3 regions of the Cellulosimicrobium sp. EB106-03-01-XG111 genome follow, and region 2 is predicted to be linked to each of the others. Evidence: riboswitches for the same ligand, from Rfam matches in the RefSeq annotation. Region 2 holds a riboswitch; each other region holds the start of a gene.
The links. Region 2 has a riboswitch for S-adenosylmethionine ahead of AC3WT4_RS17755 (NAD(P)H-dependent oxidoreductase). Riboswitches for the same ligand answer to the same signal wherever they lie in the genome.
Positions count from the first base shown of each region.

Region 1: linked by a shared signal. The riboswitch ahead of AC3WT4_RS08095 (LLM class flavin-dependent oxidoreductase) and the one ahead of AC3WT4_RS17755 (NAD(P)H-dependent oxidoreductase) in region 2 are both predicted to bind S-adenosylmethionine.
Region 3: linked by a shared signal. The riboswitch ahead of AC3WT4_RS07990 (aminotransferase class V-fold PLP-dependent enzyme) and the one ahead of AC3WT4_RS17755 (NAD(P)H-dependent oxidoreductase) in region 2 are both predicted to bind S-adenosylmethionine.

Region 1 covers NZ_JBYTEQ010000006.1:225,313-227,567, reverse strand. Annotated here, with positions in the region: gene AC3WT4_RS08095 (LLM class flavin-dependent oxidoreductase) at 1-1,140, opposite strand, end outside; SAM riboswitch class IV at 1,488-1,595, opposite strand; gene AC3WT4_RS08090 (TetR/AcrR family transcriptional regulator) at 1,766-2,255, shown strand, end outside.
Region 2 covers NZ_JBYTEQ010000026.1:304-2,558, forward strand. Annotated here, with positions in the region: gene AC3WT4_RS17750 (flavin reductase family protein) at 1-309, opposite strand, end outside; gene AC3WT4_RS17755 (NAD(P)H-dependent oxidoreductase) at 306-905, opposite strand; SAM riboswitch class IV at 960-1,062, opposite strand; gene gdhA (NADP-specific glutamate dehydrogenase) at 1,300-2,255, shown strand, end outside.
Region 3 covers NZ_JBYTEQ010000006.1:200,157-202,411, forward strand. Annotated here, with positions in the region: gene AC3WT4_RS07985 (RNA-directed DNA polymerase) at 1-1,058, shown strand, start outside; SAM riboswitch class IV at 1,178-1,293, shown strand; gene AC3WT4_RS07990 (aminotransferase class V-fold PLP-dependent enzyme) at 1,327-2,255, shown strand, end outside.

The sequences.
Region 1 (2,255 bases), on a different contig from region 2:
GTAGCGGTTCGCGGGGTGCGGGAGGCCGAGCGTGTCGCGCAGCGTCGTGCCCGGGTACGCGGTGCGGAACAGGCCCACGCCCTGGAGCAGCGGCACGACCCCGTCGACGATCGCGTCGAGGTCCGTGCTCAGCGACGACGGCCGCAGCAGGAAGCCGTCGGCGGCGCCGGCGTGCGCCCACTCCTCGACCGTCGCCGCAAGGTCGCGCGCTGTGCCCACGTGCGTCAGCGAGTCCGTGTCCCACGAGACGCCCTCGAGGTCCTCGAGCAGGTCGAGGCGGGCCTGCGCGCTCGCCCGCGTGTCGCCGACGACGACGTAGGCGTCGACGAGGACCCGGAGCGTGTCGGGGTCGCGCCCGGCGTCCGCGGCCGCGTCGCGCACCTGCGACCGGATCGCGGTGGCCTCGTCGCGGGTCGCGGCGCGGACCCGGACGACGTCGGCCCGGCGGGCCGCGAGGTCGAGCGACGCCGGCGTGCTCGCCCGCACGACGACGGGCGGCTGGCCCTGCGGCGGGCGCGGGGTGATCGACGGCCCCTTGACCGCGAACCGGATGCCCTCGTGGTCGACGTAGTGCAGCTTCTCGCGGTCCACGAACCGGCCCGTCGCGACGTCGCGGATCTCGGCGTCGTCCTCCCACGAGTCCCAGAGCCGCGTGACGACCTCGACCGCCTCGTCCGCCTCGGCGACGGCGTCGGGCTCGTCCTGGGCGCCCTTGCGCCCGAAGGCCGCGGCCTCGGCCGGGGTCGTGGACCACCCGACCTGCCACCCCGCGCGGCCGGAGCTCACGTGGTCGATCGTCGCGACCGCCTTGGAGACGTGGAACGGCTCGGTGTGCGTGGTCGTGACGGTCGGAACGAGGCCGATGCCCGCGCTGCGCGGAGCGAGCCGGGACGCGACGAGCGCGGCGTCGAGCCGGCCGCGCACGGACCCGTTGCGGCCCGGCTGGAGGGTGAACGCGTCGTCGAGCGTGACGAGGTCGAGCAGGCCGCGCTGGGCGGTGGCGACGAGCTCGACGAGGCGCTTGGCGTCGAACAGGCGCTGGGCCTGGGAGCCCACGGTCCGCCAGGCGGCGGGGTGCGCACCGGCGTCGGTGAGGTCGACGCCCAGGTGGACGGTGCGGGCGGGGCGGGGGTCGGGCATCGCGAGGATCCGTTCTGGGACAGGCGCCGACCGCACACTCAGGGCGCGGCGGGGTGCCAGGGGGTGGGCAGGGTCGCCCCGCCGCGGGGCGGCAGGGCGGGGCCGGGGAGGCCGGAGGGAGGCCCGTCAGGGCGTGCGCACAGGCGCGCGCGGCGTCAGGAGCGGGGCGTCGTCAGCGACAACAGGTGACGCGCGCGGGGGCGCCGACCGGACAGGAGACGACGGCTGCACCGCGGACCGGACAGGGGCACGTCGGCGCGTGCGGGGTGCTCACCGCGGTGCTCGACTGTCGCCGGTCCATCGTCCGTCTCCTTCGTGCCCGTCGCCGGGCGCCGCGTCGTTGCCCCGCACCGCGCGGGTCGCGCGTCGCGGGACCTGGTCCTCACCCGGGGCACCCCGCCGCGCGGGAGGGTTGCCGTCCGACGAGCCGGGGCTTGGCGTCGGAGCTCATGACCATGTCCTGTGCCGAGGTCCGTGGACCTCGGTTGCGCGGGAACTTACGAGCGGGCACGGAGGGTGTCAACGCACCGCCGGGACCTTCCCACATACTGGACTTGATCGGTCAACTTTGAGCGCCGACGGCTCTCGTTTGCACCGAGTGCATCGATGCACCTAGTGTCAAGAGGTGCCTCCCCTGCCCGGACCCGAGCGCCCGACCGCGCCCGTGACGGACGCCGCCGACCTCGCCGCCCCCGGCCCGGACGCCCCCGCTCCGGACGCCGCGGCTCCCGACCGCCGCGCGGCCCTGCGCGCGCGCCACCGCCGCGCGATCGTCGCCGCCGCCGCGACGCTCATGGAGGAGAAGGGCGGCGCGCGCTTCACCGTCGACGAGCTCGCGGCACGGGCCGACGTCGCGCGCCGCACGATCTTCAACCACTTCGCGTCGCTCGACGACGTCGTGGTCGAGGTCTGCGAGGACGTGCTGGGCTCGGTCGTCGAGACGCTCGGGGCGAGCGCGGCCGAGCCGGGCACCGACCGCCCCACGCCCCTCGACGACGTCACCGCGGCGCTGCGCGGCACGGACCTCGTCGGCCCCATGGCCTACCTCACGCGCGCCCTCGGCGGCACCGCGACCGAGCCCACGCCGCGCGTCACGACGATGGTCGTGCGCACCT
Region 2 (2,255 bases):
CGTCGCGAACCGGGCCGAGACGTCGTCCTGGTGGTCGGCGAGGAAGCTCACGGTCAGCGTGCGCGCCGTCGAGACCGCGGGCCACGACGACGACGTGGACGCGAGCGAGAACACGAGCAGCGGGGGCGCGGCCGAGACGGAGATGACGGACGTCGCGGTGAAGCCGACGAGGCGGTCGCCGTGCTCGAGCGCGACGACGGCGACGCCCGCGGGGTGGCCGCGGAACACGGCCTTGTACTCGTCGGGGGAGAGCTGGGGCTCGTCCTGCTCGGCCAGGAGGGCCTCCAGGTGGGTGAGCTCGGCGGTCATCGGGCCACCCCCGCGAACGCGTCCGCGACGGCCTCGTCGGTGCGGGCCGACGGGAGGTCCCCCGCCGGGGGGAGCGGTGCCGTGGCGCGGCGCAGGGCGTCGCCCTCGCGCGCGAGCCACGCGTCCACGACCGGCCCCAGGTCCGCGAGCTGCGGCTCGGTGACCGTGAGCGACCGGGTCGGGACGACGGCGCCGAGCTCGACGAGCACGGGCCGCAGGTGCACCTCCCCGACGAGCGCGTGCGCCGGGTTCCCCGACACGACGAGCGGGACCACGACGACGCCCGCGAGCCCGTCGGGGCCGTAGAGGTCGAGGAAGGCCTTGAGCAGCCCGGTGTACGACGCCTTGTAGACCGGGGTCGCCACGACGGCGACCGTCGCCCGGGCGAGCTGCGCGCGGGCGACGTCGGCCGCCGGGTGGTCGGCGGCGAGCACCTCGGCGGCGAACGACGCCAGGTCGACCGTGGCGACGTCGGCCGTGCCGAGGACGTCGGCGACGCGGCGCGCGACCGTCTCGGCGGCGCCGAGCGTGCGCGAGCCGGGCCGCGGGTTGCCCGAGACGGCGAGCACCGTCGGGTGGGTGGGGTGGTGGGTCATGTGCACCTCGCAGTAGTCGTCGATCACGCTTGCCGTGCGGGCCGTCCTCGCCGGTGGCGGGGCAGGCCGGGCCCGGCCTGGTCATCTCCCGGAGCACCCCGCCGTGACAGGGGGTTGCCGGCCAGCGAGCCGGGGCTTGGCGCTGGCGCTCGTGACCTGGGGACGGGTATAGCAACCGCCTCGGGAAACTGCACCGGATCGGTAGGGTTTCTCAGTGGGTGGACGGATGTGTCGTCGCCGGTGCCCCTCGTGCCGCCCGGTGCCGCCTCGTGCGGGCCGACCCGGCTCCGCGGCCGCCCGTGCCGGTGCGCGCGGAGTGAGACGGTGTGACGGGAGCTTCTGGCACAGGCGTACCGTCAGCAGGAGTTCCGCCCGCGTCAGACGAGGAGTACCCATGGACAGCCGACTGCAGTCCGTCTACGACGAGGTCCTGCGTCGCAACCCCGGCGAGGCCGAGTTCCACCAGGCCGTGCGCGAGGTCTTCGACTCGCTCGGCCCCGTGCTGCGCAAGCACCCGCGCTACGTCGAGGCCGCCGTCCTCGAGCGCGTGTGCGAGCCGGAGCGCCAGATCATCTTCCGGGTCCCGTGGGTGGACGACACCGGGCGCGTGCAGATCAACCGCGGCTTCCGCGTCGAGTTCAACTCGGCGCTCGGCCCGTACAAGGGCGGCCTGCGGTTCCACCCGTCGGTCTACCTCGGCATCGTGAAGTTCCTCGGCTTCGAGCAGATCTTCAAGAACTCGCTCACGGGCATGCCCATCGGCGGCGGCAAGGGCGGCTCCGACTTCGACCCGCGCGGGCGGTCCGACGGCGAGGTCATGCGGTTCTGCCAGTCGTTCATGACCGAGCTCTACCGCCACATCGGCGAGAACACGGACGTCCCCGCGGGCGACATCGGCGTGGGCGGCCGCGAGATCGGCTACCTCTTCGGGCAGTACAAGCGCATCACCAACCGCTACGAGTCCGGCGTCCTCACGGGCAAGGGCATCTCGTGGGGCGGCTCGCTCGTCCGCACGGAGGCCACGGGCTACGGCACGGTCCTCTTCGCGCAGAACATGCTGGAGACGCGCGGGCAGGCGCTCGACGGGCGCCGCGTCGTCGTCTCGGGCTCCGGCAACGTCGCGATCTACGCGACGGCCAAGGCGCAGCAGCTCGGCGCGAACGTGGTCGCGTTCTCCGACTCGTCGGGCTACGTCGTCGACGAGGCCGGGGTCGACCTCGAGCTCCTGCGCCAGATCAAGGAGGTCGAGCGCGGGCGCGTCGCCGACTACGCCGCGCGCCGGCCCGGGGCCCGCGTCGTCACCGACGGGTCCATCTGGGACGTGCCGTGCGACGTCGCGCTCCCGTGCGC
Region 3 (2,255 bases), on a different contig from region 2:
AGCGGATAGAGCAGATTGCCAAGAAGGGAAAGGCCACTGGCCGACTCCTCGGTATGCTAGAGGGATTCGATAGGAATGCCCATCGAACGGGCATACCGCAACGTTCTTTCGCATCTGCTGTTCTGGCCAACATGTACGTGTCGTCGTTGGACGATGTGCTTGAGGGCCACTCCTCAAGCATCATGGAACTTGTCGTGCGCGGAACGAAGGGGGCGAACCCGCGAACAAGTTGGACGCGCTGGATGGATGACATTTGGCTTTTCGGGGATGACGGAGCGTCGATGCGGTCGGCCCAACTCGAATTGCAGTCCACGGCGCGGTCGTTGGGACTCCATGCAAACAGCGCAAAGACAAGGCTCCTGGAAGGTCCAGAGGTTTGGGAGCGCGCGATGCAGATCGAACACAGTGCAATCGATGAGGCGCTCGATTCGAAGGCGGATGAGGGGCCACTCGAGGAACTCGTGGATCGTCTATTTGAGGAGCCAGCCGTCGCGGGAAGGACGAGCCTCAAGTTTGCGGCTAATCGCATGCTAAAGCATGGCTCCAGCTACCGTGTGATTGATATGCTTGATGCATGCGTCGAGATGCCGCACGGTGCGGACATCCTTGGTCCGCTATTCAGAGAGAACTTTGTTCAGGCGAGCTTGCAGGATTGGCTCGTGGAACATTCGAGGTCCGAATGGGCTGCTTTCGAGTGGTCTACAGCACACTACCTGCGAATGATTTCGCCTAACATTAGGCCGCGAAAGAACATGATCGAACTCGTGGAGTCGCTGGTAAGCGAACCGGCGACATCGGCCCCACTGCTCGCCATGGCCGCTCACCGCTTAGCCTGCTGGGACCCCGACAAATTGCGCGGTGCAGCCCGCGCTTCGATGCCCCACTGTCATCAACCTCTAAGCCGGCGAATCCTCGCGTTCTGCGCGCTCGCGTCAAATGAGGCACGCACGGTGGTCAGGGATTGGCTAAAGCAGGAGGAGGAGAACCTGCTAGCCCTCAAGGTACTCGAGAATTCAAATTATGGCCTTCCCAAAATCTCGAAATTTTACAGCGCGTGAGTCCGGCGGCCCTCGGCGTGCAGTGACCGTGGGCCGCGACGTCGCGAGAGAGCGTCCACCATGCGGACTGCCCTGACCACGGGTTGACACGGAGTGCCGCCGCGCACATCCTGGACGCAGGTCATGAGTGCCAGCGCGAAACCCCGGTTTGCTGGCCGGCAACCCTCCTCTCGCGGCGGGGTGCCCCGGGTGACGACCAGGCCGCACGCCGACCGGCGGGCGGCAAGCGCGGGGAGGTTCTCCCCGGACGACCCTGGAGGACTGTGCCATGACTGCTCTCGCGGACGTCTCGTGTCCCACCGACGCCCCGGCCCCTGACCTCGCGGCGCTCGCCGACGCGCCCGCGCTCCTGCCCGTCGTCGGCGGGGACACGCTCGTCCCGCTCGTCGACGGCCGCAGCGTCCCGTACGCGAACCTCGACGTCGCGGCGTCGGCCCCGGCGCTGCGCTCGGTCGCGGACCGCGTGACCGAGGTGCTGCCGCTCTACGCGAGCGTGCACCGCGGCGCGGGCTACCTGTCGCAGGTCTCCACGGCGCTCTACGAGGCGTCGCGCCGCACGATCGGCACGTTCGTCGGCGCGCGCGAGGACGACGTCACGGTCGTCACGCGCAACACCACCGACTCGCTCAACCTGCTCGCGGGCTGCGTCCCGGCGAACGCGGACGGCACGCCCGCGCGCGTGCTCGTCCTCGACGTCGAGCACCACGCGAACCTGCTGCCGTGGCAGCGCGCCGGGGGCGCGACGGTCCTCGCGGGCGGCGCGTCCGTCGCGGAGACGCTCTCGGGCCTGCGCACCGAGCTCGCGCGCTTCCCGTACGCGCTCGTCGCCGTGACCGGCGCGTCCAACGTCACGGGCGAGTCCCTGCCGATCACCGAGGTCGTCCGCGCCGCGCACGACGCTGGCGCGCGCGTCGTGCTCGACGGCGCCCAGCTCGTCCCGCACCGCGGGTTCTCGCTCGCCGCGTCGGGCGCCGACTACGTCGCGTTCTCGGGGCACAAGACCTACGCGCCGTTCGGCGCGGGCGCGCTCGTCGGGCGTCGTGACTGGCTCGACGCGGGCACCCCCTACCTCGCGGGCGGCGGCGCCGTGCGCCAGGTCGCGGTGACCGGGACCCAGTGGCAGACGGCGCCCGCGCGCCACGAGGCCGGCTCGCCGAACGTGGTGGGTGCCGCGGCGCTCGCGGCGGCGTGCGACGC